Regions from separate parts of the Streptomyces sp. NPDC047017 genome, predicted to be linked through region 2. Evidence: predicted binding sites of a transcription regulator. Region 2 holds the regulator's gene; the other holds the start of a gene.

Region 1 (14,469 bases), on a different contig from region 2:
TCCGGACGCGGCCGGTCCGCGGCTCGACGGGGCCGATCTGGTCGTCGACGGCATCGTCGGGATCGGCGGCACGGGCGGGCTGCGCCCCGAGGCCGCGGCCCTGGCCGGGCGGGCGGCCCGCTCGCGCGCCGCCGTGGTCGCCGTGGACCTGCCCAGCGGGGTCGAGGCGGACAGCGGCGAGGTGCGGGGGGCGGCCGTCCGCGCCGACCTCACCGTCACCTTCGGCACCCACAAACCGGCCCTGCTCGTCGACCCGGCCCGCGAGTACGCCGGCACGGTCCGCCTGGTGGACATCGGCCTCGGACCCGAACTGCCCGCCGTACCGGAGCTGGCGGCCCTCCAGCACGCCGACGTGGCCGCCCTGCTGCCGGTGCCCGCCGCCGAGAGCGACAAGTACCGCCGGGGTGTCGTCGGCATCGCGGCGGGTTCGGCCCGCTATCCGGGCGCGGCCGTGCTCGCCGTGTCGGGCGCGCTGCGCGGCGGCGCGGGCGCCGTGCGCTACGTCGGACCGGCCGGGGACGCCGTGATCGCCCGCTTCCCCGAGACCCTGGTGTCCGACCGGGGCCCGCACGGGGCGGGCCGGGTGCAGGCGTGGGTGGTGGGGCCCGGCGCGGGGGACGACGCGGCGACCGTGGCCGAGGTGCTGGACACGGACGTGCCCGTCCTGATCGACGCCGACGGCCTGCGGCTGGCCGACCGCGACGCGGTACGGGCCCGTACCGCGCCCACCCTGATGACCCCGCACGCGGGCGAGGCCGCCGCGCTGCTCGGCGTGGCGCGCGAGGAGGTGGAGGCCGCGCGGCTGGCCTCCGTGCGGGAACTCGCCGCCCGGTACCGGGCCACCGTCCTCCTCAAGGGCTCGACCACCCTCGTCGCCGGCCCGGACGGCGGACCCGTACGGGTCAATCCGACCGGTACGTCCTGGCTCGCCACCGCCGGCAGCGGCGATGTGCTGTCGGGACTGGCCGGCTCGCTGCTGGCGGCGGGCCTGCCCGCCCTGGACGCGGGCAGCGCGGCCGCCTACCTGCACGGCCTGGCCGGCCGCCTCGCCGCATCCGGCGCCCCGCTCGGCGCCCACGACGTGGCCGAGGCGATCCCCCGGGCTTGGCGGGATGTACGGGACTGAGGGGGCCGGCGTGGGGGAGCGGGGTGACTGACGTGGCCCTGCGGCTGTGGTGGCGAGCGGCGGTGAGGGGCCGTCAGGCGGGGGAGGAGAGGGGGGCGGGGGCGCGCCGTATGCGGGAGGGCGTGCGCCGGTAGCACCGCGCCCCGCACCCACCGCACCACGCACCACGCACCCACCGCACCACGCACCACGTGACGCACCACGTGCCCACCGCACCACGCGCCTTTGCGCCGCGCCCCCACGCGCCCGCTTCTCTCCACCCCTCCACCCCCGCCACGCCCCGCACCGCACCCCGCCGCCCCTACGGCCTCCACCCCCGCCCGCCCCTCTGAGACACTGGGGGCGCGATGAACGAGACAGCACACCCGCGGACGGCCCCGTTGCGCGCCCGCGCCGAGATCGATCTGGCCGCTCTGCGGGCCAATGTGCGCGCCCTGCGCGAGCGGGCGCCCGGTGCGGCCCTGATGGCCGTGGTCAAGTCCGACGCGTACGGCCACGGCGCCGTCGCGTGCGCCCGCGCGGCCGTGGCCGCCGGGGCGGCCTGGCTGGGCACCGCCACGCCCGAGGAGGCGCTCGCGCTGCGCGCCGCCGGGCTGACGCCCGCTCAGGTGCGCGTCCTGTGCTGGCTGTGGACGCCGGGCGGCCCGTGGCGGGAGGCCGTCGAGGCCGACGTGGACGTGTCCGTGAGCGGCCTGTGGGCCCTGGCGGAGGTACGGGAGGCGGCGCGCGCCGCAGGCCGGCCCGCGCGCGTGCAGCTCAAGGCCGACACCGGACTCGGCCGCAACGGCTGCCAGCCCGCCGACTGGCCCGCCCTCGTCACCGAGGCGCTGCGCGCCGAGGCCGAGGGACTGGTCCGCGTCACCGGACTGTGGTCCCACTTCGCCTGCGCCGACGAGCCGGGCCACCCCTCCATCGCCGCGCAGCTCGCCCGCTTCCACGAGATGGTCGCCCACGCCGAGGCGCGGGGCGTACGCCCGGAGGTGCGGCACATCGCCAACTCGCCGGCCCTGCTCACCCTGCCCGAGACCCACTTCGACCTCGTCCGGGCCGGCATCGCCCTCTACGGCATCTCGCCCAGCCCCGAGATCGGCACCCCGGCCGACTTCGGGCTGCGCCCGGTGATGACCCTGACTGCCTCGCTGGCCCTGGTGAAGCACGTGCCGGGCGGCCACGGCGTCAGCTACGGCCACCACTACGTCACCCCGGGCGAGACCACGCTCGGCCTGGTGCCCGTCGGCTACGCGGACGGCATCCCGCGTCACGCCTCCGGCACCGGACCGGTCCTGGTGGGCGGCAAGCTGCGTACGGTCGCGGGCCGGGTCGCCATGGACCAGTTCGTGGTGGACCTGGGCGGCGACGAGCCCGAGGTCGGCTCGCCTGCCGTGCTGTTCGGGCCCGGCGACGCCGGCGAGCCCACCGCCGAGGACTGGGCGCAGGCCGCGGGCACCATCGCGTACGAGATCGTCACCCGCGTCGGCGGCCGCGTGCCGCGCGTCCATGTGCACGCGGACGAGGACGGGGCAGACGAGGACGGGGCAGACGGGCACGGGGCGAGGGAGACGGCAGGGGACGGGGAGCGTTCCACGCGGGGAGCGTGACGCGCGTCGCGGAACACTTCCGGTCAGGCGCGTACGCTGCGCGGGACCGGCCGCCCTCGCGCGGACCGAACACCAGTACGTCATACGTCGTCACACGGAGGAGCGGTACGTGAGCGAGAGCAGTGCGGTGGCCGCCGCCTCGGCCGCGGGCGCCGGCGGCTGGCGCCGGGCGACCGGCATAGCGGGCGCCGCGCTGGGCGTGGTGGCCGCGGGCGCCGCCGCCACCGTCGCCGTCGAACGGATGACCGTCGGCCGGGGCATGCGCCGCAAGGCCCGGCTCGCCCTGGACGCCGCGGGCCCGTACGGGACCCTGCGCGGCCGGCCGGGCAAGGCGTACGCCGACGACGGCACCGAGCTGTACTACGAGGTCGACGACCTCGACCCGGACACCGCCGCGCACCTGTCCCCGCGCCGCCGCCGGCTCTTCGGCAGCAGGCAGCCCGCTCCCGTCACCGTCGTCTTCAGCCACGGCTACTGCCTCAGCCAGGACTCCTGGCACTTCCAGCGCGCCGCGCTGCGCGGTGTCGTCCGGACCGTGCACTGGGACCAGCGCAGCCACGGGCGCTCCGGGCGGGGCGTGGGGCAGGCCCGTGACGACGTGCCGCTCACCATCGACCAGCTCGGCCGCGATCTGAAGGCCGTGCTCGACGCCGCCGCGCCCGAGGGTCCGATCGTGCTGGCCGGGCACTCCATGGGCGGCATGACGGTGATGGCCCTGGCCGCCCAGTACCCCGAGCTGATCCGCGAGCGGGTCGTGGCCACCGCCTTCGTGGGCACCTCCTCCGGGCGGCTCGGCGAGGTCAACTTCGGGCTTCCGGTGGCCGGCGTCAACGCGGTGCGCCGGGTGCTGCCCGGTGTGCTGAAGGCGCTCGGGCAACGCGCCGAACTGGTGGAACGGGGGCGGCGGGCCACCGCCGACCTGTTCGCCGGGATCATCAAGCGCTACTCGTTCGCCGGGCGGGACGTCGATCCGGCGGTCGCCCGGTTCGCCGAACGGATGATCGAGAACACGCCGATCGACGTGGTCGCGGAGTTCTACCCGGCCTTCACCGACCACGACAAGACCGGCGCGCTGGCCCTGTTCACGGACATACCCGTGCTGGTGCTGGCCGGGGTGCAGGACCTGGTCACGCCCAGCGAGCACAGCGAGGCCATCGCCGGCCTGCTCCCCGACGCGGAACTGGTGCTGGTCCCGGACGCCGGCCATCTGGTGATGCTGGAGCACCCCGAGGTCGTCACCGACCGGCTCGCGGACCTGCTCGCGCGCGTCGGCGCGGTCCCGGCAGGCGCTACCGTGGGTGGACATGGAAGCACCAGCAGCACCGCACAGCCCGGCTGAGCCCGGGTCCGCCGCGATCACCATCACCTCTCCCGACCAGATGCGGGAGCTGGGCCGCCGGCTCGCCGGGCAGCTGCGCGCGGGGGACCTCGTGATGCTCAGCGGCGAACTCGGCGCGGGCAAGACCACGCTGACCCGCGGCCTGGGCGAGGGCCTCGGCGTGCGCGGCGCCGTCACCTCCCCGACCTTCGTGATCGCCCGCGTGCACCCCTCCCTCGGCGACGGCCCGCCGCTCGTCCATGTCGACGCGTACCGCCTGTCCGGCGGGCTCGACGAGATGGAGGACCTGGACCTGGACGTCTCGCTGCCGGAGTCGGTGATCGTCGTGGAGTGGGGCGAGGGCAAGGTCGAGGAGCTGACCGACGAGCGGCTGCAGATCCTCATCCACCGGACCGTCGGCGGCGCGCCCGCCCGGGAGGCGGAGCCCGGCGGCCAGGACGCGGACGAGGTGCGGCACGTGACGGTGACGGGCATCGGCCCGCGCTGGACGGACGTGGACCTCGGCGCGCTGACCGTCTGACCGCCTGACCGCCTGACCGCCTGACCGCCTGAGTGTCCGACCGCCGGACCGGCTGACCGGCGTGTTCCGACAGTGCGTCGGCAAGTCTTGCGCCGGGCGTCCCGGGCGTGGTCACATGGGATCCAGCTCGTGGTTAGGTCTACCTAACCACGCCCGCCCCCGGCCTTCAGGAGGCGCCCATGCCGGCCACCGAGCACCAGCCGCGGCCGTACGCGACCGCCGGTGTGCGCATGAGCGACCTGCTGGCCTCCTGCGCCGCGGCCGAGGCGGTCTCCCGCCCGCCGCGCGCCCCGGAGCCCGCCGCGCCGCACTCGGACGCCCGCCAGGACGCACTGCCGGACACTCGTCCGGACACCCGTCCGGTGGACGAGCACCGGCGAGCGGCGTAGCCCTGTCGGATGACGGCTCGGCCCTGCCGGTTGACGGCTCGGCCTCACCGGATGACGACGACCTTCTGGCCGATCGTCGCGAACATCCACATGGCCTCGCCGTCCGGCCGCGACTCGCGGATGCCGCCGGTCTGCACCGTCCCGGACGTGTCGCTCTCCGGCGTCGCCTCGTCGTCCACCGGCGCGCTGAAGCCGATCACGACCCCGTTCACGCCGGCGAAGCGCACGACGTGCTCGACGGGCACCCCGTCGGTCCCGGTGATCGCCTTCGACCGCGAGGTGACCGCGTACGTCCCCGGCGCCGGGTCGACGGTGCCCGCGGTGACCCGGAAGGTGTTCTCGACGTGGCCGCCCGCCCCGACCAGCCACACCCGGTCGTCGTCCACCGAGTACACGACCCGCTCCCCGGTGCCGGAACCCCCGGGCAGCGCGGCCGGGTGCCGCCGGTCGCGCGGGGCCTTGGTGGCGCCGGCCGTCGGTGACGCCGTGGCACCGGCCCTGCTGCCCAGGCCCGGCGGCACGGTCGCCTGGGCCCGGTAGGCGAGGAAGCCGACCGCGGCGACGGCGGCCGCCGTGAGCCCGGCCACGAACCCCGCGCTGCTCCTCGCCACGGTCGCCCACCTCCGCGTCAGTCACCGCGCCGGCCGCTGTGCCGGTCCGTCCCGGTCGCCGCGCGATTTACCGGTTTGTGACGGTAGCAGCCGGAATGTGGCCGCCCCGGGCGACCGTGCCGACGCCCCGGGAGCCGTAGGCTGTTCGCGTGCTCTTGCTCGCTCTGGATACCGCCACCCCCGCCGTGACCGTCGCCCTGCACGACGGCACGGACGTCATCGCCTCCGCCGCCCAGGTGGACGCGCGCCGGCACGGAGAGCTGCTGCTGCCGGCCGTCGACCGGGTCCTCGCCGAGGCCGGACTGAAGCTGGACGCCGTCACGGCCGTCGTGGCCGGCACCGGCCCCGGCCCCTACACCGGACTGCGCGTCGGCCTGATGACCGCCGACACCTTCGGGCTCGCCCTGGGCGTCCCGGTGTACGGCGTGTGCACGCTCGACGGGCTCGCCTACGCGGCCGACGTCCCCGGCCCCTTCGTGGTGGCCACCGACGCCCGCCGCAAGGAGGTCTACTGGGCGCGCTACGCCGACTCCCGCACCCGGCTGACCGACCCGGCCGTGGACCGTCCCGCGGACATCGCCGGCCAGGTCGCGGGGCTGCCCGCGGTCGGCGCGGGCGCGCTGCTCTACCCGGACACCTTCCCGCAGGCGCACGAGCCCGAGCACGTGTCGGCCGCCGCTCTCGCCTCGCTGGCCGCCGAGCGGCTGGCCGCCGGTGAGGAGCTGCCCGCGCCCCGGCCGCTGTACCTGCGCCGGCCGGACGCCCAGGTGCCCAAGAACTACAAGGTGGTCACCCCGAAGTGACCGGACCGACGACGACCGGGAGCGCCTCGCACGTGCTGCGCGAGATGCGCTGGTGGGACATCGACCCGGTGCTGGACCTGGAGAAGGCCCTCTTCCCGGAGGACGCCTGGTCGCGGGGCATGTTCTGGTCCGAGCTGGCGCACTCCCGCGGCCCGGAGGCGACCCGGCGCTATGTCGTGGCCGAGCAGGACGGCCGGATCACCGGGTACGCCGGCCTCGTCGCCTCCGGTGACCAGGGCGACGTCCAGACCATCGCGGTCGCCCGTGACCACTGGGGCAGCGGGCTCGGCGCCCGGCTGCTGACCGAACTGCTGCGCGCCGCCACCGCCTTCGAGTGCACCGAGGTGATGCTCGAATGCCGGGTGGACAACGTCCGCGCCCAGCAGCTCTACGAGCGCTTCGGCTTCGCCCCCATCGGCGTCCGGCGCGGCTACTACCAGCCGGGGAACGTGGACGCCCTGGTCATGCGCCTGTCCGATCCAGCAACCTCCGTCAACGGCGTACAAGGAACCTGAAGACCATGGCTGACACCCGGGACGAGCCGCTCGTCCTCGGCATCGAGACCTCCTGCGACGAGACCGGCGTCGGCATCGTGCGCGGCACCACCCTGCTGGCGGACGCCGTCGCCTCCAGCGTCGACGAGCACGCCCGCTTCGGCGGTGTGGTCCCCGAGGTCGCCTCGCGGGCGCACCTGGAGGCGATGGTCCCCACCATCGACCGCGCGCTGAAGGAGGCGGGGGTGAGCGCGCGGGACCTGGACGGCATCGCGGTCACCGCCGGTCCCGGCCTGGCCGGCGCGCTGCTGGTCGGTGTCTCGGCGGCGAAGGCGTACGCCTACGCGCTGGGCAAGCCGCTGTACGGCGTCAACCACCTCGCCTCGCACATCTGCGTGGACCAGCTGGAGCACGGCCCGCTGCCCGAGCCGACGATGGCGCTGCTGGTGTCCGGCGGCCACTCCTCGCTGCTGCTGTCCGCCGACATCACCTCGGACGTCCGCCCGCTGGGCGCGACGATCGACGACGCGGCCGGCGAGGCGTTCGACAAGATCGCGCGGGTGCTGAACCTGGGCTTCCCCGGCGGCCCGGTCATCGACCGGTACGCGCGCGAGGGCGACCCGGCGGCGATCGCCTTCCCGCGCGGCCTGACCGGCCCGCGCGACGCGGCGTACGACTTCTCCTTCTCCGGCCTCAAGACGGCGGTGGCCCGCTGGATCGAGGCCCGGCGGGCGGCGGGGGAGGAGGTCCCGGTGCGGGACGTGGCGGCCTCCTTCCAGGAGGCGGTGGTGGACGTCCTGACCCGCAAGGCCGTGCGCGCCTGCAAGGACGAGGGCGTGGACCACCTGATGATCGGCGGCGGCGTGGCCGCCAACTCCCGGCTGCGCGTGCTCGCCCAGGAGCGCTGCGAGCGGGCCGGCATCCGGCTGCGGGTGCCGCGCCCCAAGCTGTGCACGGACAACGGCGCGATGGTCGCCGCCCTCGGCGCGGAGATGGTCGGCCGCAACCGCGCGGCCTCCGACTGGGACCTGTCGGCGGACTCCTCGCTGCCGGTCACCGACCCGCACGTCCCGGGCGCCTCGCACAGCCACGGTCACAGTCACAGTCACGGGCACGACCATGTGCACGAGGTCAGCAAGGAAAACCTGTACCCGTGACGGTCGCGCTGATGTGGGAGGCCCGCGCGGCGGACGGCCGGGGCGGGGAACTCCTCGACTGGGCCCGGCGGCAGGCACTCTCCCCGCGGCCGCTGCGCCGGGAGACCCTGCGCGCCCCGCAGGACCGGGTCCTGGTCATCACGTGGTGGGACGCGGCGTACGACGCCGAGCTGCCGGAACTGCCCGAGCCGGACGCGGGGTTGGTCACCCGGGCCGTGCACCGCTGGCGGTTCGAGGCGGTGCCGGACGAGCAGGGCGGCCCGGTCGGCTGAGATCGGCTGGGCGTGGTGCGCCACCGCCCGGATGCGCTATGATCATTACACGCAAGCGGGTGAACGAAAGCCCGCGAGCAGTGCGTTGGTGGTCCAAGGAAAGACGCCCCGCTTCCTGCGGGGAAATGCAGGTGCAAGGCCTGCCCGGCGCTCCATGAGAACCCCGTCCCGGTCTTCCGGGGCGGGGTTCTGTCGTTTTGTAGTCCTGTAGTCCTGTAGTCCTGCCGTTCTGCCGTTCCGGACGACGCTGCCGCCGTCGCTCCGCTCAGGGCGCCTGCTGCTCGGTGCCGCAGTGCAGGCACTTCAGCGCGGCCTCGGGCAGATCGTCCGACAGGCAGGCCGGGCAGGACTTGGTGCGGACCGGGTCCTTGAAGACCGTCACGCCCCTGCGGCCCTGGAAATGCTTGTAGGGCAGCACGATGAGGAAGTACACGACCGCCATGAAGATGAGGAAGTAGACCAGCGCCGAGAGGAACGCCCCGATGTCCAGGTAGGTCGCCTTGTTCCCCGGCCTGCCGAGCTGCCAGCCCAGGCCGGGCGAGGTGCCGCCCTGGGCCCGGGCGATGACCGGGCCGATCACCGAGTCGGTGAACGCCTTGATCAGCGTGCTGAACGCCAGGGCCACGATCAGGCCGACGGCCACGACGACGACATCGCCGCGCATCAGGAAGTTCTTGAAGCCCCGCAGCATCGATGCCCTCGCCTCCGCGCCCGTCCGGCACCGCGCGGCGGCCGGGCCACCCGGCCGCCGACGGCTCCCGCTCGTCGCCTCCACCCTCGGCGCGCACGGCACGGCCCGCACCCGGAGCGCCGCCGACCGGGGGCTCGGGCGACCGGGGCTCGGTCGGCCGGAGTCGAGGCGGCCGGGGGCTCAGGCGGCCGGGGCGGGGTGCCCGAGCAGCATGGTGGGGGCGCCCGCGACGCGGGTGAGGAAGACGGTGAGCGCGGCGCGGCCGTGCGGCTTCGGCAGTGCCTTGCGGCGCAGTTCCTCCGGCTCGACCGCCGAGCCGCGCTTCTTCACGGTCAGCGTGCCGACCTCGCGCTCGCGCAGCAGGGCCTTCAGCTTCTTGAGGTTGAAGGGCAGCTGGTCGGTGATCTCGTAGGCGGTGGCGTACGGGGTGGGGCGCAGCGTGTCGGCGGTGATGTAGGCGATGGTCTCGTCGATCAGGCCGCCGTCGAGTTCCGCCGCCGCCTCGGCGACCAGATGGGCGCGGATGACGGCGCCGTCGGGCTCGTACAGGAAGCGGCCCAGGGGGCGTACCGGCGGATCGGGCAGGCCGCGGCCGCGCAGGGTGCGCGGGCCGGGCAGCAGGGTCGCCCGCACCAGTCCCGGCTCGGTGCCGAACCACAGCACCGCCTCCTTCACGTCCCCGCCGTCGGAGATCCACTCCGCCTCGGCCTGCGCCGGGACGGCCTCGTGGGGGATGCCGGGGGCGACCTTCAGGGCGGCGCGCGGTGCCTTCAGGGCCGCCTCGACGGCCCAGGACAGCGGCGGCGAGTACGCCTCCGGGTCGAACACGCGCCCGCGCCCGCCCCGCCGCGCCGGGTCGACGAAGACCGCGTCGTACGCCGAGGTGTCCACCTCCGTCACATCCGCCTCCCGCACCTCGATCAGGCCGGACAGGCCCAGCGCCTCGGCGTTGGCGCGGGCGGTGGCGGCCGTCACCGGGTCCCGGTCGACGGCGAGGACCCGGACCCCGGCGCGGGCGAGCGCGATCGCGTCACCGCCGATCCCGCAGCACAGATCGGCGAGCGAGGTGACGCCCAGGTCCTTCAGCCGCCGCGCCCGGTACGCCGCCACACTCGCCCGGGTGGACTGCTCGACCCCGTTGGCCGTGAAGAACATCCGCGCCGCGTCCTCGTCCCCGAACTTCGCCGCCGCCCGCTGCCGCAGCCGGGCCTGCCCGAGCGCCGCCGACACCAGCTCGGCGGGGTGGTCGCGGCGCAGCCGGGTGGCGACGGCGAGTTCGTCGGCGGGGGCGGTGCCGCGCACCTCGTCCAGGAGGGCGCGGCCCTCGGGGCCGAGCAGGGCGGTGAAGGCGTGGAGTGGGTCGGTCACCGGCTCATTGTCGGCCAATCCGGTGGATGGTGTGCCGCCGGCCGAGGTGTCGCGGCGGAGGCGGGGGCGCGGGCTGCGAGGATCCGGCGCCATGAGTGTAGTAGTACAAAATGACAAAAATCGCACCCTGGGCCCGCTGCGCCACCTGCGCCCCCTGCGCCCCCGGGGACGCAAGGCGGCGCCGCACGCCGCCCTCGCCGTGCTCGCCGCGGCCGCCCTCGCCTCCGGCTGCTCCGGGCCGCAGAGCGGCGCGGACGCGCCCGTCCAGCCCGCCCAGGGGCAGCAGCGCCTCCAGGCGCCCCCGGCGCGCGCCCTCGACTCCTACGCCACCCGGCTGCGCGCCTCCGCCGCCGCGCGCGCCGCCGCGGCCAAGCGCTGGGGGCTCGCACAGGTCCCCCTCACGCCCCCCGCGCCCCCGGCCGTCAAACCGGTCATCCAGGCCCGCGCCGGCTTCGAGGTGGACCACCAGGAGGACTGGGGCCTGCCCCCGGTCTTCACCACCGTCCCCACCAAGGACAAGATCCTCTTCCTCACCATCGACGACGGCGCGGAGAAGGACCCGGCGTTCCTGCGCATGATGGACGAGCTGAAGGTCCCCTACTCGGCCTTCCTCAGCAACTACCTCGTCAAGGACGACTACGGCTACTTCCGCAGGGCGCAGTCCCTGGGCAACACCCTCAACAACCACACCCTGCACCACCCCTACCTGCCCGGTCTCTCCTACGACGAGCAGCGGCGCGAGATCTGCGACATGCAGGACATCATGCAGAAGCAGTTCGGCAAGCGGCCCCGCCTGCTGCGCCCGCCCTACGGCAACTACAACCAGGACACCCTGCGGGCCGCCAAGTCCTGCGGCATCCGGTACGCGCCGATCTGGAACGAGGAGGTCTACGTCGACCACTGGGAGTTCCGCGAGGACGACCAGCGGCTGCGCCCCGGCGACATCGTGCTCACCCACTTCCGCGGCACCGACGAGTGGAACGGCACGATGGTCGACGACATGCGCCGGTTCCTGAACTACGCGACGGCCCACGGCTACGCGGTGGCCCGGCTGGAGGACTACCTGTGAGACCGCGGCCGTGGCCGCGGCGCACGGCCGCCGCCCTGCTCGCGGCCGCGCTGCTGCTCCTGGCCGGCTGCGCGCCGTCCGTCGACCCGATCGAGCGGCTGGGCCGCAAGGCGGCGCAGCGGGTGCGGCCCGCGAGCCCGGCGGCCGACCGGCCCTACCTTCGCTGGGGCCTGGCGGCCCCGCTGCCCGTGCCGCCGCGCCCGCCGGCCCGCACCACCGCCGCCCGCACCCGCACCGGCCCCCCGGTCCTGGACCACGTCGACACCCCGGACCGGGTCGTCTTCCTCACCTACGACGACGGCGCCGAACGGGACCCGCGCTTCGTCGACATGGTCCGCGAACTGCGCCTGCCCATCGCCGTGTTCCTCACCGGCAGCGCCGCCGGACCCGGCTCCGGGCACTTCGCCCGGCTGCGCGCGGCCGGCGCGGACCTGCAGAACCACACCCTGGACCACCCCGCGCTGCGCGGGGTGCCCTACGCGGGCCAGCGCGCCGAGATCTGCGGCCAGCGCGACCGGCTGCGCGCCCGCTTCGGCGCCCGCTCGCGCCTGCTGCGGCCGCCCTACGGCTCGTACGACACCACGACCCTGCGCGCCGCCGCCGACTGCGGTGTCCGCGCGGTCGTCCTGTGGCGGGCGTCGATGAAGGACACCGGCCTGCGCTTCGCCCACGGCCCGCACCGCCTCGGCCCCGGCGACATCGTCCTCGTCACCTCGGACGACGACGACCCCGCCGCCTCCCTGCACGAACGCACCACCCGAATCCTGCGCACCCTCCAGACCCAGGGCCTGACGGCGGGCAGGCTGTCGGACTACCTGTGACTCGGACCACCTGTGACCCGGACTACCTGTGACTCGGACCACCTGCGACTCGGACCACCTGTGACATGGGGTTGGCATGACCGGCCCGTCCGGCGCTTGAGGGCGAGGCCGTCCAGGCCGAAGCGGGGGCCTGGGGGCGGCGGCCCCCAGGGACGTCCGCCACAAGAAACAGCACCCCTCACCGAGGCCCAGAACAAGCCCCCACCCCGCGACGCGCCACGAGGCAATTGGCACTCCGCTTGACCGAGTGCTAACGACGGTCATAGTCTCGGCTCTGGCACTCCCCACCGGAGAGTGCCAACACAGCGACGGGCAGGTCCGGCACCCGCGACGACGGATCGACCTGGTCGCCACCTCAGACAGTTAACCCCGTGAGATCTCCGAAGGGGGAGGTCGGATCGTGACGACCGCCAGCTCCAAGGTTGCCATCAAGCCGCTTGAGGACCGCATCGTGGTCCAGCCGCTCGACGCCGAGCAGACCACGGCCTCGGGCCTGGTCATTCCGGACACCGCCAAGGAGAAGCCCCAGGAGGGCGTCGTCCTGGCCGTGGGCCCGGGCCGCTTCGAGGACGGCAACCGCCTTCCGCTCGACGTCCAGGTCGGCGACGTCGTGCTCTACAGCAAGTACGGCGGCACCGAGGTGAAGTACAACAACGAGGAGTACCTCGTTCTCTCGGCTCGCGACGTCCTCGCGATCATCGAGAAGTAAGTCACCTCAGCATTCCCGCTGTGAACTGCGCCCTTGGCCCCCGCAACCGATAAGAAGCCGGGCGCCCGGGGCGCAGTTTCTTTTTCACCCAAGATTTCCGAGAGGGCTCCCGCTGCCATGGCGAAGATCCTGAAGTTCGACGAGGACGCCCGTCGCGCCCTCGAGCGCGGCGTCAACAAGCTTGCCGACACGGTCAAGGTGACGATCGGCCCCAAGGGCCGCAACGTCGTCATCGACAAGAAGTTCGGCGCCCCGACCATCACCAACGACGGTGTCACCATCGCCCGTGAGGTCGAGATCGAGGACCCGTACGAGAACCTGGGCGCCCAGCTGGTGAAGGAGGTGGCGACCAAGACCAACGACATCGCGGGTGACGGCACCACCACCGCCACCGTGCTCGCCCAGGCCCTGGTGCGCGAGGGCCTGAAGAACGTGGCCGCCGGTGCCTCCCCGGCGCTGCTGAAGAAGGGCATCGACGCCGCGGTCAAGGCCGTCTCCGACGACCTGCTCGCCTCGGCCCGCCCGATCGACGAGAAGTCCGACATCGCCGCCGTGGCCGCGCTGTCCGCCCAGGACCAGCAGGTCGGCGAGCTGATCGCCGAGGCGATGGACAAGGTCGGCAAGGACGGTGTCATCACCGTCGAGGAGTCCAACACCTTCGGCCTGGAGCTGGACTTCACCGAGGGCATGGCCTTCGACAAGGGCTACCTGTCGCCGTACTTCGTCACCGACCAGGAGCGTATGGAGGCCGTCCTCGACGACCCGTACATCCTGATCAACCAGGGCAAGATCGGCTCCATCGCGGACCTGCTGCCGCTGCTTGAGAAGATCATCCAGGCGAACGCCTCGAAGCCGCTGCTGATCATCGCCGAGGACGTCGAGGGCGAGGCGCTCTCCACCCTCGTCGTCAACAAGATCCGCGGCACCTTCAACGCCACCGCGGTGAAGGCCCCCGGCTTCGGCGACCGCCGCAAGGCGATGCTCCAGGACATGGCCGTCCTCACCGGCGCCACCGTCATCTCCGAGGAGGTCGGCCTCAAGCTCGACCAGGTCGGCCTTGACGTGCTCGGCTCCGCCCGCCGCGTCACCGTCACCAAGGACGACACCACGATCGTCGACGGCGCCGGCAACAAGGCGGACGTCGAGGGCCGCGTCGCCCAGATCAAGGCCGAGATCGAGACCACCGACTCCGACTGGGACCGCGAGAAGCTCCAGGAGCGCCTCGCGAAGCTGGCCGGCGGCGTGTGCGTGATCAAGGTCGGCGCCGCCACCGAGGTGGAGCTGAAGGAGAAGAAGCACCGTCTGGAGGACGCCATCTCCGCGACCCGCGCCGCGGTCGAGGAGGGCATCGTCTCCGGTGGTGGCTCCGCGCTGGTGCACGCCGTGAAGGTCCTGGAGGGCAACCTCGACAAGACCGGCGACGAGGCCACCGGTGTCTCGGTCGTCCGCCGCGCCGCCGTCGAGCCGCTGCGCTGGATCGCGGAGAACGCCGGCCTGGAGGG
Region 2 (14,469 bases):
AGGTCGAGCGCCTCGTCGGCGGCCGGGTCGGCCGCGCGGACGGCGCCCTGCGGGACCTTCGGCGCCGAGCCGACCCGCTGCGGGGCCGGGCCGTCGGCCGTGGCCGCGTACGACACCGGCGTCGCGGTGGCCGTCACGGCCAGGGCGGCGACGGCTGCCGCGCCCCATCTGAACGCCATTTCACGGGCGGTTCTGCCCATGCGCACTCCTTCTCGCGATCCCTGTCGCCCGGAACGCGCGGGCAGGTGAGACCGCGGAAGGGTGCGGCCGTGCCGGTGTACGGGCACGGCGAAAGCGTGAAGAGTCCATCCCCCAGGTCCGGGCGTGCTCGCCCAGGACCAGATGTGCGTAAGCCCCCCCGGCGGTGTCACCGCTCCTGCGCGGCGGACGACAGCCAGAAGTGAATCTCTATCAGTCGGATGATCGACACGCCAAGCGGGTTACCGGTCTTTACCTGACCTTGATCGGAACAAACCCGAACCTCCCCAGGCGTGACCGCTCAAATACGGTCACGCGCGGGGGAACTCGTACGCCTCCACCTCCGCGAGGTACCGCCGGCGGAGTTCCTCGTCGTCCTCCAGGAAGGAGGCGAGGAAGGAGTTGCGGGCCAGCTCGCGCAGCCGGTCCTCGGTCAGGCCGAGGGCGCGGTGGACGGCGTCGAAGTTGTCGCCTGCGTAGCCGCCGAAGTAGGCCGGGTCGTCGGAGTTGACCGTGCACAGCAGGCCCGCCTCCAGCATGGCGGGCAGCGGGTGGTCGGCCAGGGTGTCCACGGTGCGCAGCCGGACGTTGGACAGCGGGCACAGGGTCAGCGGGACCCGGTCGCGGACCAGCCGCTCGACCAGCGCGGGGTCCTCCACGCAGCGCAGCCCGTGGTCGACGCGCTCGACGCCGAGCACGTCCAGGGCCTCGGTGATGTACTGCGGCGGGCCCTCCTCCCCCGCGTGCGCCACGCGCCGCAGGCCGAGGGCCGCGGCGGCCTCGTACACCGCGCGGAACTTGGCCGGCGGGTGGCCGACCTCGGCCGAGTCGAGCCCGATGCCGGTGATCCGGTCCAGATAGGGCCGGGCGGCCTCCAGGGTCTCCAGGGCGGACTCGGCGGACTCGTCGCGCAGGAAGCACAGAATCAGCCGGGTGGAGACGCCGTGCCGCTCCTCGCTGCGGCCCAGCGCCCGCCACAGCCCCTCGACGACCGTGGCCATGGGGACACCGCGCGCCAGGTGCGCCTGCGGGTCGAAGAAGATCTCCGCGTGCCGCACGCCCTGCGCGGCGGCCCGGGTCAGATAGGCGTCGGCCAGGTCGGCGAAGTCCTGCTCGGTGCGCAGGACGGCCATCAGTTCGTAGTACAGGTCCAGGAAGGACTGGAGGTCCTCGAACCGGTACGCCTCGCGGAGCGCGTCCGTGTCGGCGTACGGCAGGTGCACGCCGTTGCGCGCGGCCAGCCCGAAGGCCAGCTCGGGCTCCAGGGTGCCTTCGACGTGCAGGTGCAGTTCGGCTTTGGGCAGAGGCATCAGAGCATCGTACGGCCTGGTCAGCGACGTTTCGGCAGCGGTACCCGCAGCAGGTCGCGCGCCACGGTCAGCTCGCCCTCGTACCCGGCCGCCCGTGCCTGGCGCTCGAACTCCTCGGGGTCGGCGTAGCGCTGGCTGAAGTGGGTCAGCACGAGGTGCCGTACGCCCGCGTCCCGGGCCGCGCGGGCGGCCTGGCCTGCCGTCAGGTGGCCGTGGTCCACGGCCAGGTGCTCGTCCTCGTCGAGGAAGGTCGACTCGATGACCAGCAGGTCGCAGCCCTCGGCGAGCGCGTGCACACCGGGGCACAGCCGGGTGTCCATGACGAACGCGAACCGCTGCCCGCGCCGCACCTCGCTGACCGCCTCCAGCGGGATGCCGCGCAGCGAGCCCTCGCGCTGGAGGCGGCCCACGTCCGGGCCCTGGATGCCGTGCGCGGCGAGCCGGTCGGGCAGCATGCGCAGCCCGTCGGGCTCGGTCAGCCGGTAGCCGTAGGACTCGACGGGGTGGGAGAGGCGGCGGGCCTCCAGGGTGTACGCGCCCGTGGTGGCGAGGACGCCGTCGCTGTCGACCGGGGCCTCGGTGAGGGCGACCGTCTCGCGGTAGGCGGTGGCGTACCGCAGGCGCTCGAAGAAGTGCCGGCCGGAGCGCGGGTAGTGCGCGGTGACCTCGTGCGGGACCCGGTCGAGGTTGATCCGCTGGATCACGCCGGCCAGGCCCAGGCTGTGGTCGCCGTGGAAGTGGGTGACGCAGATCCGGTTCAGGTCGTGGGCGGCCGCCCCGGCGCGCAGCATCTGGCGCTGGGTGCCCTCGCCGGGGTCGAACAGGATGCCCTCGCCGTCCCAGCGCAGCAGGTAGCCGTTGTGGTTGCGGTGCCGGGTCGGTACCTGGCTGGCGGTGCCGAGGACGACGAGTTCACGGGCGGACACGGCGGCCTAGCCGGGGGGCCACTGCAGGCCGCGGCCGCCGATGACGTGCGCGTGGGCGTGCCAGACGGTCTGCCCGGCGCCGGCGCCGGTGTTGAAGACGGTGCGGTAGCTCTCCAGCTTCTCGTCGTCGGCGACGGCCTGGGTCTCGCGCAGGACGTCGGCGGCGAGCCGCGGGTCGCCGGCGGCGAGGGCGGCGGCGTCCTTGTAGTGCGCCTTGGGGATCACCAGGACGTGGGTGGGCGCCTGGGGGTTGATGTCACGGAAGGCGACGGTGGTGTCCGTCTCGCGGACGAGGGTCGCCGGGACCTGCCCCGCGACGATCTTGCAGAACAGGCAGTCGTCCTGGGGTTCCCCTGCCATGGATGCGCTCCTCGGGAGTCGGTCGGAATACGGGTGCATGCTATCGAGGGCGGGAACCGGCGGCCCGTCCGGACCACCGGCTCTCAGGGCAGGGCCGGCGGGGTCTTCGCGGGGGTCGCCTCCAGGGCCTCCAGCGCGATCCGGACCGCCTCGTCCAGCTGGACGTCCCGCCCGGCGACGTGGTCCTGCGGGCGCCGCACCACCTCGATGTCCGGGTCGACGCCGTGGTTCTCCACGCTCCAGCCCAGGCCCTCCAGCCAGAAGGCGTACTTGGGCTGGGTGATCAGGGTGCCGTCGACCAGGCGGTAGCGGCTGTCGATGCCGATGACACCGCCCCAGGTGCGGGTGCCGACGACCGGCCCGATGCCCAGCGCCTTGATCGCCGCGTTGACGATGTCGCCGTCGGAGCCGGAGAACTCGTCGGCGACGGTGACCACGGGGCCCCGCGGCGCGTCCCGCGGGTAGCTCTCCGGGCGCATCCCGCGCGGCAGGTCCCAGCCGACGATCCGCCGGGCCAGCTTCTCCACCACGAGCTGGGAGGTGTGGCCGCCGCGGTTCTCGCGCACGTCCACGACCAGGCCCTCCCGGGTCACCTCGACGCGCAGGTCGCGGTGGATCTGCGCCCAGCCGGGGGCCTGCATGTCGGGGATGTGCAGATAGCCGAGCCGGCCGCCGGAGCGCTCGTGGACGTGGGCGCGGCGGCCGGCCACCCACGCGTGGTAGCGCAGCGGCTCCTCGTCGGCCAGCGGCACCACCACCACGTGCCGGACCTCGCCGCCGCCGGCCGGGGAGATCGTCAGCTCGACGGGCCGGTCCGCCGTGCCGGCAAGCAGCGGGGCCGGCCCGGCCACCGGGTCCACGGGCCGGCCGCCGACCGCGGTGATCGCGTCCCCGGCGCGCACCGCGACGCCGGGCGCGGCGAGCGGGCTGCGGGCGCGCGGGTCGGAGGTCTCGGCGGGCAGGACCCGGTCGATGCGCCAGCCGCCGTCCTCGTGCCGGGAGATGTCCGCGCCGAGCTGGCCCTGCCGGGCGCCGTCGCCGGAGCCGGCGTACGGGGTGACGAAGGCGTGCGAGGTGCCGAGTTCGCCGTGCACCTCCCACAGCAGGTCCACCAGGTCGTCGTGGGTGGCGAGGCGGTCCAGGACGGGCCGGTAGCGCGCCAGGACGCCGTCCCAGTCGACGCCGCCCAGGTCGGCCCGCCAGAAGTTGTCCCGCATGACGCGGCCGGTCTCCTCGTACATCTGCCGCCACTCGGCGGCCGGGTCGACGCTCTGCCGGACCCGGCGCAGGTCGACGGTGATGTTGGAGTCGCTGTCCTCGTCGCCGGAGGCGCGCCGGTCGCTGGGCACGACCTTGAGCTTGCGGTCGGTCCACAGCAGGACGCGTCTGCCGTCGCCGCTGACCTCGAAGTGGTCGGCGTCCGCGGCGAGGTGCTCAATGCGCTGCTGGGCGAGGTCGTAGCGTTCCAGCTCGGTCTTCGGGTCGGGTTCGTCGGGGGTGGCGCGGGAGGCGCCGAGGACGCCGGTCACCGGGTGCCGCAGCCAGAGCACGCCGTCGCGGGCGGCGCGCAGGTTGGAGTAGCGGGCGGCCTCGACCGGGAAGGGCACGATGCGGTCGGCGAGGCCGTCGAGGTCGATCCGGGTGGCCGGGGTGCCCTCGCTGTCCGGGGTCTCCTCCTTGTCCGAGACCTCGAAAGGGCGGCCGTGGCGCTGCGGGCCGAACGGGGAGGGCGTGGTCGCGGCGAGGGTGATCAGGCAGGGGCGGGAGCTCTCGACGAAGGCCAGGTCGAAGACGTGCTCGTCGTAGACGGGGTCGAAGGAGCGGTGGGAGAGGAAGGCGAGATGCTTGCCGTCCAGGGTGAAGGCGGGGGCGTAGTCCTGGAAGCGCAGCGGGGTCGCCTCGGTGACCGACAGGTCGGTGGTGTTGGCCAGACGCAGCTGGCTGAGCGGGCGCGGTCCGGGGTGGGACCAGGCCAGCCAGGCGGAGTCGGGCGAGAAGACCAGGCCGGTGACGTCGCCGTGGTCGCTGCGGTCGACCTCGCGGACCTCGCCGCTCTCGCGTTCCACCAGCAGCAGCCGTCCGTCGTGCGCGGCGACGGCGGCGCGGCTGCCGTCGGGCGCCATGGCCAGGGCGAGGACCCGGCCGAGCTGTCCGGCGGCGAGCCGGCGCGGGGTGGCGCCGGGGGCCAGGCCGGTGGCGGGCGCGAACTCCAGCGCGTCGTCGCCCTCGGCGCCGGTCACCCAGACCACCCACTCCTCGCCGTCGGCGCGGAAGGTGCGCGGCAGCCTGGCCCGTACGCCGGGTTCGGCGGCGAGCGCGCGGGCCGGGCCTGCGCGGTGGGTGACCCAGTGGACGGCGCCGCGCACCGAGACGGCGCTGCCGCGCGCGGTGTGGCCGGGGGTGGCCGAGCCGAACCAGCGGGCGGCGTTGACCGGGTACGGCTGGAGGTTCGTGCGCGACCCGCCGAGCCGCAGGTCCAGGCGGCGCGGCTCGGCGCTCTCCAGGTCGTCCAGGAGCCACAGTTCACCGGCGCTCGCGTAGGCGACGCGGGTGCCGTCGGTGGCCGCGTGCCGCGCGTAGAAGCCGTCGAGCGGGGTGTGGCGGCGCAGGTCGGAGCCGTCGGCGAGGGAGGAGTACAGCGCGCCGGTGCCCTCGTGGTCCGAGAGGAAGGCGAGCCGGTCCCCCACCCATGAGGGGTACTCGATGTTGCCGTCCAGGTCGGCGTGCAGCCGGACGAACTCGCCGCTGTCGTCCGGGTCGATCCACAGCTTGCCGGCGGTGCCGCCGCGGTACCGCTTCCACCAGGCCGCCTCGCGGCCCATCGACACGGACAGCAGCACGGTGTGCGGCCCGTACGCGATGTCGCCGACCGGCCCGTAGGGCAGCGTGGCGGCCGGTCCGCCGTCCAGCGGCACGGCCCGCGCCCAGCTGCGGCGCAGGCTGGCCTGGCCCTGGGTGGTGGTCGCCAGGACCTGGCCGTCCGGGGTCCAGCCGCGCACCTGGGTGCGCCGGCTGCCCCAGTAGGTCAGGCGCTTGGCGGGGCCGCCGTCGACGGGGGCGGTGTGCACCTCGGGGGCGCCGTCGCGGGTGGAGGTCCAGGCGACGGTGGTGCCGTCGGGCGAGATGCGCGGGTGGTCCACCGGCACGGTGTCGGCGCTGACCCGCCAGGCCCGGCCGCCGTCCAGCGGCGCGAGCCACACGTCGTCCTCGGCGGTGAAGGCGGCCAACTCCCCGTGCAGGTGCGGGAACCGGATGTACGCAGGCGATGCGGGCTGAGTCACCCGGTCAACCCTACGCAGCGGCGCGGGCCGCGGACAGGGGGTTGGATCACTTCCGTCAGGTGCGCGGCGGCCGCTCTCAGGTGCGCAGCAGCAGCCACTCCTGGAGTTCGACGAGGTTGCCCTCGGGGTCCTTGAGGTGGGCGACCCGCATCCGGTCGGTCATGGGCGCCGGGCCGTGCACCAGGTCCGCGCCGCGGCCGGTGATCTCCGCGCAGTAGGCGTCCAGGTCGTCGACGCGCAGCACCACCAGGGAGCGGTGCCCGCTCGCGGTGCCGCCCAGCTCCTGGAGTATCCCGGTCATCATGGCGCGGTCCTGGAGGGCTATGCCCGCGGACCCGGTGGCGGGGCTGAACTTCTCGTACGGGCCGGCCGCCGCGCCGGACTGCGGCTTGAGGCCCAGTACGTCGGCGTAGAAGCGGTAGCAGGCGGCGAAGTCGGTGACGAGCAGCCGGACCTGGGCGAGTTCCACGGGCGTCCCCTCGGATCGGGACCGCCGGTCAGGACCAGCGGCCGGTGCGTCCCAGCAGCAGGGCCGCGGCCGCGGTCCCGGCGGTCGATGTACGCAGCACCGTACGCCCGAGGACGTACGCCCGCGCACCCGCGTCCGCGAAGAGCGCCAACTCCTCCGGTGATACGCCGCCTTCGGGGCCGACGACGAGCACGATCTCGCCCTCGGCGGGGAGTTCGGCGGTGGCCAGGGGCGCCTGGCCGCTCTCGTGCAGGACGGCGGCGAAGTCGGCGCCGGCCAGCAGCGCGGCGACCTGTTTCGTGCTCGCCGCCTCCGCGACCTCGGGGAAGCGGACCCGGCGGGACTGCTTGCCGGCCTCGCGGGCGGTGGCCCGCCACTTGCCGAGCGCCTTGAGGCCGCGCTCGCCCTTCCACTGCGTGACGCAGCGGGAGGCCGCCCACGGCACGATCGCGTCCACGCCGACCTCGGTCATGGTCTCCACGGCCAGTTCGCCGCGGTCGCCCTTGGGCAGCGCCTGGACGACGGTGATGCGCGGGGACTCCGGGGGCTCCTCGCGCACGGGTTCCAGGCCGGCCACGACGAGGCGGTCCTTGCCCTCGGCGGCCTTCACCGCGCCCTCGGTCCAGCGTCCGCGCCCGTCGGTGAGCACGACCTCCTCGCCGGGCCGCAGCCGCTTGACCGCGACCGCGTGCCGTCCCTCGGGTCCGTCGACCACGCACTCGGGGCCGACGCCGTCGAGCCGGTCGACGACGAACACCGGCTTGGTCATCGCCGCTCACCTCCCGCCTGGCCGTGACCCGCCTGGCCGTGACCCGCCTGGCCGTGTCCGGCCGGGCCGGGTGCGGACAACGCTGTCCGGGCGGCGTCCAGTTCGGCCGCCAGTACGTCCACCAGCTCGGCGGCGGGCAGCGCGCGGGCCATGCGGTGGCCCTGCCCGGCCCACAGCGCCATGCCCTGCGGGTCACCGGCCTTCGCGGCGGCCTTGCGCAGGGGCGAGGTGAGGTGGTGGACCTCCGGGTAGGCGGCGGGCGCGTACCGGCCGTGCTCGCGCAGGAAGCGGTTGACCAGGCCGCGGGCGGGGCGCCCGGAGAAGGCGCGGGTCAGTTCCGTGTGCGGGAACAGCGGGTCGGTCAGGGCCTGCTTGTGCAGGGCGTGCGCGCCGGACTCGGCGGTGGCGAGGAAGGCCGTGCCGAGCTGGGCGGCGCTCGCGCCGGCCGCCAGGACGGCGGCGATCTGGCTGCCGCGCATGATGCCGCCGGCGGCGATCACCGGCAGGTCGACGGCCTCGTGGACCTGGGCGACCAGGGAGAGCACGCCGATGCCCGCGCCGTCGTTCTCCGGCCGGTCGCGGTGGGCGCCCTGGTGGCCGCCGGCCTCCACGCCCTGCGCGATCACCGCGTCCGCGCCCGCCCGCCGCACGGCCAGGGCCTCCTCGACGGTGGTCACGGTGACCAGGACGTGACTGCCCACACGGTGCAGGGAGTCGACGATCTCGCGGGTGGGCACGCCGAAGTGGAAGGAGACCACCGGGACCGGGTCGTCCAGCAGGACGGCGAGTTTGACGTCGTAGCCGTCGTCGCCGCCGCACTCGGGATCGCCCAGCTCCGTCTCGTACCAGGTGGCCTCGCCGGCCAGTTGCTGGGCGTAGAGGTCGACGGTGCCGGACTCCGCGTGCTCGGGCTGCGGCATGAAGACGTTCACGCCGAAGGGGCGGCCGGTCAGCCCGCGCACCTGCTTGATCTCCTGGTACATGCCGTCGGCCGTCTTGTACCCGGCGGCCAGGAAGCCCAGCCCGCCGGCCTCGGACACGGCGGCGGCCAGCTGCGGCCCGGAGGGGCCGCCCGCCATCGGTGCCTGCACGATCGGATGAGGGAAGAGATCGGTCAGCGCGGACAGTGCGGAGGACATGTGCGCATGGTGTCACGTCCTGCGCACGGCTCCGAATCCGGGCATCCCTTGGCATATGCCAGAGGCAGCCACCGTGATCAGTGGCTGCCTCCAGGGTCCGCCGCCGTGCCCGGACGTGTCCGCCACCCTGCCCGGACGTGTCCCCCCGCTGTGCCCGTACGGCCTTCGCCGCGGTGCCTCAGCGGCCGTTGAACGCGTCCTTCAGCCGTGAGAACAGGCCCTGCTGGCCGGGCTGGAACTGCCCCGTCGGGCGCTCCTCGCCGCGCAGTTCGGCCAGCTCGCGCAGCAGGCGCTCCTGTTCCGGGTCGAGCTTGGTCGGGGTGGTGACCTCGACATGCACGATCAGGTCGCCCCGGCCGCCGCCGCGCAGGTGCGTGACGCCCCGGCCGTGCAGCGGGATCGACTGGCCGGACTGGGTGCCGGGCCGGATGTCGACCTCCTCCAGGCCGTCCAGGGTCTCCAGCGGCACCTTGGTGCCGAGGGCCGCCGCGGTCATCGGGATGGTGACCGTGCAGTGCAGGTCGTCGCCGCGCCGCTGGAAGGTCGAGTGCGGCAGCTCGTGGATCTCCACGTACAGATCGCCGGCCGGGCCACCGCCGGGGCCGACCTCACCCTCGCCGGCCAGCTGGATGCGGGTGCCGTTGTCCACACCCGCCGGGATCTTCACCGTCAGGGTGCGGCGGGCACGGATCCGGCCGTCGCCCGCGCACTCCGGGCACGGGGTCGGCACGACCGTGCCGAAACCCTGGCACTGGGGGCAGGGCCGGGAGGTCATGACCTGGCCCAGGAAGGACCGGGTGACCTGCGAGACCTCACCGCGGCCGCGGCACATGTCACAGGTCTGCGCGGTGGTGCCGGGCGCCGCGCCCTCGCCGTTGCAGGTGGTGCAGACGACGGCCGTGTCGACCTGGATCTCCTTGGTCGTCCCGAAGGCCGCCTCGTCCAGCTCCACCTCCAGCCGGATCATCGCGTCCTGGCCGCGGCGGGTGCGCGAGCGCGGCCCGCGCTGCGAGGCCGTGCCGAAGAACGCGTCCATGATGTCGGAGAAGTTGCCGAACGCGCCGGCGCCGAAGCCGCCCGCGCCGGCCCCGCCGGACTGCGAGAGCGGGTCGCCGCCGAGGTCGTAGACCTGCTTCTTCTGCGGGTCCGAGAGCACCTCGTAGGCGGCGTTGATCTCCTTGAACCGCTCCTGGGTCTTCGGATCGGGGTTGACGTCCGGATGCAGCTCGCGCGCGAGCCGCCGGAACGCCTTCTTGATCTCATCCTGCGACGCGTCGCGGCGCACGCCGAGAACGGCGTAGTAGTCCGTGGCCACTTACGACTCCGCCAGGATCTGTCCGACGTACCGTGCCACTGCGCGTACCGCTCCCATCGTTCCCGGGTAGTCCATGCGGGTCGGTCCGACCACGCCGAGCTTGGCCACTGCCTCGCCCCCCGAACCGTAACCGACCGACACGATGGACGTGGAGTTGAGTCCTTCGTGGGCGTTCTCGTGACCGATGCGCACGGTCATGCCCTGGTCCTGTGTCTCACCGAGCAGCTTCAGCAGGACGACCTGCTCCTCCAGCGCCTCCAGCACGGGCCGGATGGTGAGGGGGAAGTCGTGCCCGAAGCGGGTGAGGTTGGCGGTGCCGCCGATCATCAGCCGCTCCTCGTTCTCCTCGACGAGGGTCTCCAGGAGCGTGGACAGCACCGTGGCGACCGTCCCGCGGTCCTCCAGGTCGAAGCCGTCGGGCAGGTCCTCCACCAGCTGCGGCACGTCCGCGAAACGGCGGCCGGCGACCCGGCTGTTGAGCCGCGCCCGCAGGTCCGCCAGCGAGGTCTCGCCGAACGGGGCCGGGCAGTCGACCATCCGCTGCTCGACCCGGCCGGTGTCCGTGATCAGCACCAGCATCACCCGCGCCGGCGCGAGGGAGAGCAGCTCCACGTGCCGCACGGTCGAACGCGTCAGCGACGGGTACTGCACGACGGCGACCTGTCGGGTCAGCTGCGCCAGCAGCCGCACCGTACGGGCCACCACGTCGTCGAGGTCGACGGCGCCGTCCAGGAAGTTCTGGATGGCGCGCCGCTCCGGCGCGGTCATGGGCTTGACCCCGGCCAGCTTGTCGACGAAGAGGCGGTACCCCTTGTCGGTGGGGATACGGCCCGCGCTGGTGTGCGGCTGGGCGATGAAGCCCTCGTCCTCCAGGGCCGCCATGTCGTTGCGGACGGTGGCCGGTGAGACGCCGAGGTTGTGCCGCTCGGTGAGGGCCTTGGAGCCGACCGGCTCCTCGGTGCCGACGTAGTCCTGGACGATCGCGCGCAGCACCTGAAGCCTTCGCTCACTGAGCATCGCGCACACCTCCAGAGTCGTCCCTCGGCTCCCGCCTGGCACTCGGCGCATACGAGTGCCAGCATTCCCGGGCCCAGTGTACGGCCGTCGGGTACGGGGCGGGCAAGGCCGGGGCGGCCGGCCGCCGGGGAACGCTAGCGTCCGGGTATGACGGTCACTTGGGAAGAGGTCGGCTGGGAGCGGATCGCGGACGGGGTGGGGCGGGTGCGCCTGCCTGGCTGGGACTGCACGGTGGGGCTGGTGGTCGGGGACGGGGCGGCGCTGCTGGTGGACGCGGGGTCGAGCCGCGCGGAGGGCGCACGGTTGCGAACGCGGGCGCGGGAACTGGCGGGCTCCCCTGTGACACTTCTCGCGCTGACCCATGCCCACTTCGACCATGTCTTCGGGGCGGCGGAGTTCCCGGAGGCCGAGGTCTTCGCCGCCGCGGGGGCGTGCGTCGTCCTCGGCGACGAGCGCGGGCGCGCGGAGCTGCGCGCGGACGCGGTGCGCCACGGACTGGACGCGCGGGCCGCCGAGGAGGCCGCGGCGGCGCTGGTACGGCCCGGCCGCGAGGTCGCGGACCGGCTGGCCGTGCCGCTGGGCGGCGGGCGGGAGGCGCTGCTCGCGGACGTGGGTCCCGGCCACACCGCGCACGACCTCGCCGTGGTGGTGCCGGGCGGGCGGCCGGTGGTGTTCTGCGGCGACCTCGTCGAGGAGTCCGGTGAGCCCCAGGCGGGTCCCGACGCGGTGCCGTCCCGGTGGCCCGCCGCGCTGGACCGGCTGCTGGAACTGGGCGGCCAGGACGCGCTGTACGTGCCCGGGCACGGCGCGGTGGTCGACGCCGCCTTCGTCCGGGCGCAGCGGGACGCGCTGGCGGCGCGCTTCGGCGTGTCGCGCTGATCATCGTCCTGGCTCTCCCTATCGTCACTCGAATGCGCCAGTACTCCGCCGATCTGACCCCTCCCTGGAAGAAGCCGAAGGCCGTTGCCGAGGTCCCGGCCGAGCCGGGGCTCGTGGTGGAGGAGCCGGCCACCGGTTTCTGCGGCGCGGTGATCCGCTGCGAGGCGGGCACGGTGACCCTGGAGGACCGCTTCGGCAAGCACCGGGTCTTCCCCTTGCAGCCGGGCGGGTTCCTGCTGGAGGGCAGGCCGGTGACGCTGGTGCGCGCCGCCGCCGGCCCGGTGCGCGCCGCCCGTACGGCCTCCGGTTCCGTCGCCGTCCCCGGCGCACGCGCGCGCGTGGCCCGTGCCGGGCGGATCTATGTGGAGGGCCGGCACGACGCCGAGCTGGTCGAGAAGGTGTGGGGCGACGACCTGCGTATCGAGGGTGTCGTCGTGGAGTACCTGGGGGGCGTCGACGACCTGCCCGCGATCGTCGAGGAGTTCGCGCCCGGCCCGGACGCCCGCCTCGGCGTCCTGGTCGACCATCTGGTCCCGGGCAGCAAGGAGTGGCGGATCGCCGAGGCGGTGACCAGCGAGCACGCCCTGGTCGTCGGCCACCCGTACATCGACATCTGGGAGGCCGTGAAACCGTCCTCCCTCGGCATCCCGTCCTGGCCCCGGGTGCCCCGCGGCCAGGACTGGAAGACCGGCGTCTGCCGGACCCTCGGCTGGCCGGAGAACACGGGCGCCGCCTGGCAGGGCATCCTCGCCCGGGTGCGGTCGTACAAGGACCTGGAACCGGAGCTGCTGGGCCGGGTCGAGCAACTGATCGACTTCGTGACCGAGCCGGGGTAGGGCGGGGCCGGGCGCGGCCCGCAGGCCGCAGGCCGCGTGACCCGGTGCGGCTCAGTGCGGCTGGTGCGACTGCGGCTGGGGCGGCTGGTGCGGCTCAGTCCACCAGATCGCGTACCACCGCGTCCGCGAGGAGCCGCCCGCGCAGGGTGAGGGCCGCCCGGCCGCTGTCGTACGGCTCCCGCTGGAGCAGGCCGTCCGAGAGTGCCCTGCGGGACGCGGCGAGGCCCGCCTCGTGCAGCAGGTCCAGCGGGACGCCTTCCCGCAGCCGCAGCTCCAGCAGGACCCGCTCCACCCGGCGGTCCTCCGCGGTGAGGAGTTCGCGTCCGGCGCCCGGGGAGCGGCCGTCGGCCAGGGCCGCCGCGTACGCGCCGGGGTGCTTGACGTTCCACCAGCGCACGCCGCCCACATGGCTGTGCGCGCCGGGGCCCGCGCCCCACCAGTCCGCGCCGCGCCAGTACAGCTCGTTGTGCAGGCAGCGGGCGGCCTCGGAGGTGGCCCAGTTGGAGACCTCGTACCAGTCGAAGCCCGCCGCGGACAGCGTCTCCTCGGCGATCAGATAGCGGTCGGCGTGCACGTCGTCGTCGGTCATGGGGATCTCGCCGCGGCGGATGCGGCGGGCGAGCTGGGTGCCCTCCTCGACGATGAGGGCGTAGGCGGAGACGTGGTCGGGCCCGGCGGCCAGGGCCGCGTCCAGGGAGGCCCGCCAGTCGTCGTCGGACTCGCCGGGGGTGCCGTAGATCAGGTCGAGGTTGACATGCTCGAAGCCGGCCGCGCGGGCCTCGGCCACGCACGCCTCGGGGCGGCCGGGGGTGTGGGTGCGGTCGAGGACCCGCAGGACGTGCGGCCGGGCGCTCTGCATGCCGAAGGAGATCCGGTTGAAGCCGCCCTCCCGGAGGGCGGCGAGGTAGGCCGGGCCGACCGACTCCGGATTGGCCTCCGTGGTGATCTCGGCGTCCGGCGCGAGGCCGAACTCGTCGCGGACCGCCGCCAGCATCCGTACGAGGTCGCCGGCGGCGAGCAGGGTGGGCGTACCGCCGCCGACGAAGACCGTGCGGACCGGGCGCGGGTCGTCGCCGAGCACCTTGCGGGCGAGCCGGACCTCGTCGGCGAGGGTCTCGGCGTAGTTGTCGCGCGAGGCGAGCACGCCGCCGGTGCCGCGCAGCTCGGTGGCGGTGTACGTGTTGAAGTCGCAGTAGCCGCAGCGGGTCGCGCAGTACGGGACGTGCAGGTAGAACCCGAGGGGCCGGTCGGCCGCCCCGGCGAGCGCGGGAGTGGGCAGCGCGCCGTCGGCGGGGACGGGCTCGCCGTCGGGGAGTGCGGAAGGCATGCCCTCCATTGTCCAGCACCGCGCGGGTCGCCCGCGGATCGCCCGCGGCTCACTCCGCCTGGAGCACCAGCAGGGCCAGGTCGTCCTCGGGCGGACGCTCCCCGAACTCGTGCACCAGCCGCTGGATGCGTTCGGCGACGAGGTCCGCGTCGAGCCCGGCGCAGCCGGCCAGGGCGGCGGCGAGTCCGTCGCCGTCGTCGAACTGGCGCGTGCCCGAGCGCCGCTCGGTGACCCCGTCGGTGACGCACAGCAGGGTGTCGCCGGGGCGCAGCTCGAAGGTGTCGCAGACGTAGGTCTCGTCCTCGATGACACCGAGCAGGGTCTGCGGGCGGGCGACCGCGCGGACGTCGCCTGCCCGGGTGAGGAGCAGGGGCAGCGGGTGCCCGGCGCAGGCGAGGGTGCAGCGCACGCCGCCCTCGAAGGGGGCCAGCTCGCCGTAGAGCAGGGACAGGAAGCGGGTCTGCGGGCCGTCGCCGGGGGCGACCGGGCCGGCCAGGGCGCGGGCGGCGGCGTCGGCGGCCTCGGTGGCGTCGTCCAGGAGGAGCTGGTTGAGGCGGTCCAGGACGTCCGCGACGCCGTACCCCTCGCGGGCCAGCAGCCGCAGCCAGGGCCGGGCGAGCCCGATGACCACGGCGGCCTCGGG

Evidence for each region. The regulator HrcA, encoded in region 2, represses chaperone genes, less so after heat shock. The targets are predictions, from matches to a motif close to TTNGCACTCNGNNNNNCNGAGTGCNAA.
Region 1: the regulator HrcA is predicted to act here: its motif matches at 12,486-12,512, upstream of groES (co-chaperone GroES).

What each region holds. Positions count from the first base shown of each region.
Region 1 is NZ_JBEYVW010000013.1:185,331-199,799, reverse strand. It holds gene ABZ858_RS22535 (NAD(P)H-hydrate dehydratase) at 1-1,126, shown strand, start outside; gene alr (alanine racemase) at 1,474-2,724, shown strand; gene ABZ858_RS22525 (alpha/beta hydrolase) at 2,834-4,063, shown strand; gene tsaE (tRNA (adenosine(37)-N6)-threonylcarbamoyltransferase complex ATPase subunit type 1 TsaE) at 4,029-4,583, shown strand; gene ABZ858_RS22515 (hypothetical protein) at 4,763-4,972, shown strand; gene ABZ858_RS22510 (hypothetical protein) at 5,017-5,583, opposite strand; gene tsaB (tRNA (adenosine(37)-N6)-threonylcarbamoyltransferase complex dimerization subunit type 1 TsaB) at 5,733-6,386, shown strand; gene rimI (ribosomal protein S18-alanine N-acetyltransferase) at 6,431-6,901, shown strand; gene tsaD (tRNA (adenosine(37)-N6)-threonylcarbamoyltransferase complex transferase subunit TsaD) at 6,907-8,037, shown strand; gene ABZ858_RS22490 (hypothetical protein) at 8,034-8,309, shown strand; gene ABZ858_RS22485 (MscL family protein) at 8,575-9,000, opposite strand; gene ABZ858_RS22480 (methyltransferase domain-containing protein) at 9,181-10,368, opposite strand; gene ABZ858_RS22475 (polysaccharide deacetylase family protein) at 10,460-11,437, shown strand; gene ABZ858_RS22470 (polysaccharide deacetylase family protein) at 11,434-12,258, shown strand; gene groES (co-chaperone GroES) at 12,659-12,967, shown strand; gene groL (chaperonin GroEL) at 13,085-14,469, shown strand, end outside.
Region 2 is NZ_JBEYVW010000020.1:82,610-97,078, forward strand. It holds gene ABZ858_RS29255 (protease pro-enzyme activation domain-containing protein) at 1-200, opposite strand, end outside; gene ABZ858_RS29260 (adenosine deaminase) at 510-1,508, opposite strand; gene ABZ858_RS29265 (ribonuclease Z) at 1,529-2,434, opposite strand; gene ABZ858_RS29270 (histidine triad nucleotide-binding protein) at 2,441-2,794, opposite strand; gene ABZ858_RS29275 (S41 family peptidase) at 2,878-6,075, opposite strand; gene ABZ858_RS29280 (VOC family protein) at 6,152-6,544, opposite strand; gene ABZ858_RS29285 (16S rRNA (uracil(1498)-N(3))-methyltransferase) at 6,573-7,313, opposite strand; gene ABZ858_RS29290 (nitronate monooxygenase) at 7,310-8,452, opposite strand; gene dnaJ (molecular chaperone DnaJ) at 8,631-9,767, opposite strand; gene hrcA (heat-inducible transcriptional repressor HrcA) at 9,768-10,784, opposite strand; gene ABZ858_RS29305 (MBL fold metallo-hydrolase) at 10,932-11,663, shown strand; gene ABZ858_RS29310 (DUF3097 domain-containing protein) at 11,696-12,499, shown strand; gene hemW (radical SAM family heme chaperone HemW) at 12,594-13,826, opposite strand; gene ABZ858_RS29320 (ATP-binding SpoIIE family protein phosphatase) at 13,876-14,469, opposite strand, start outside.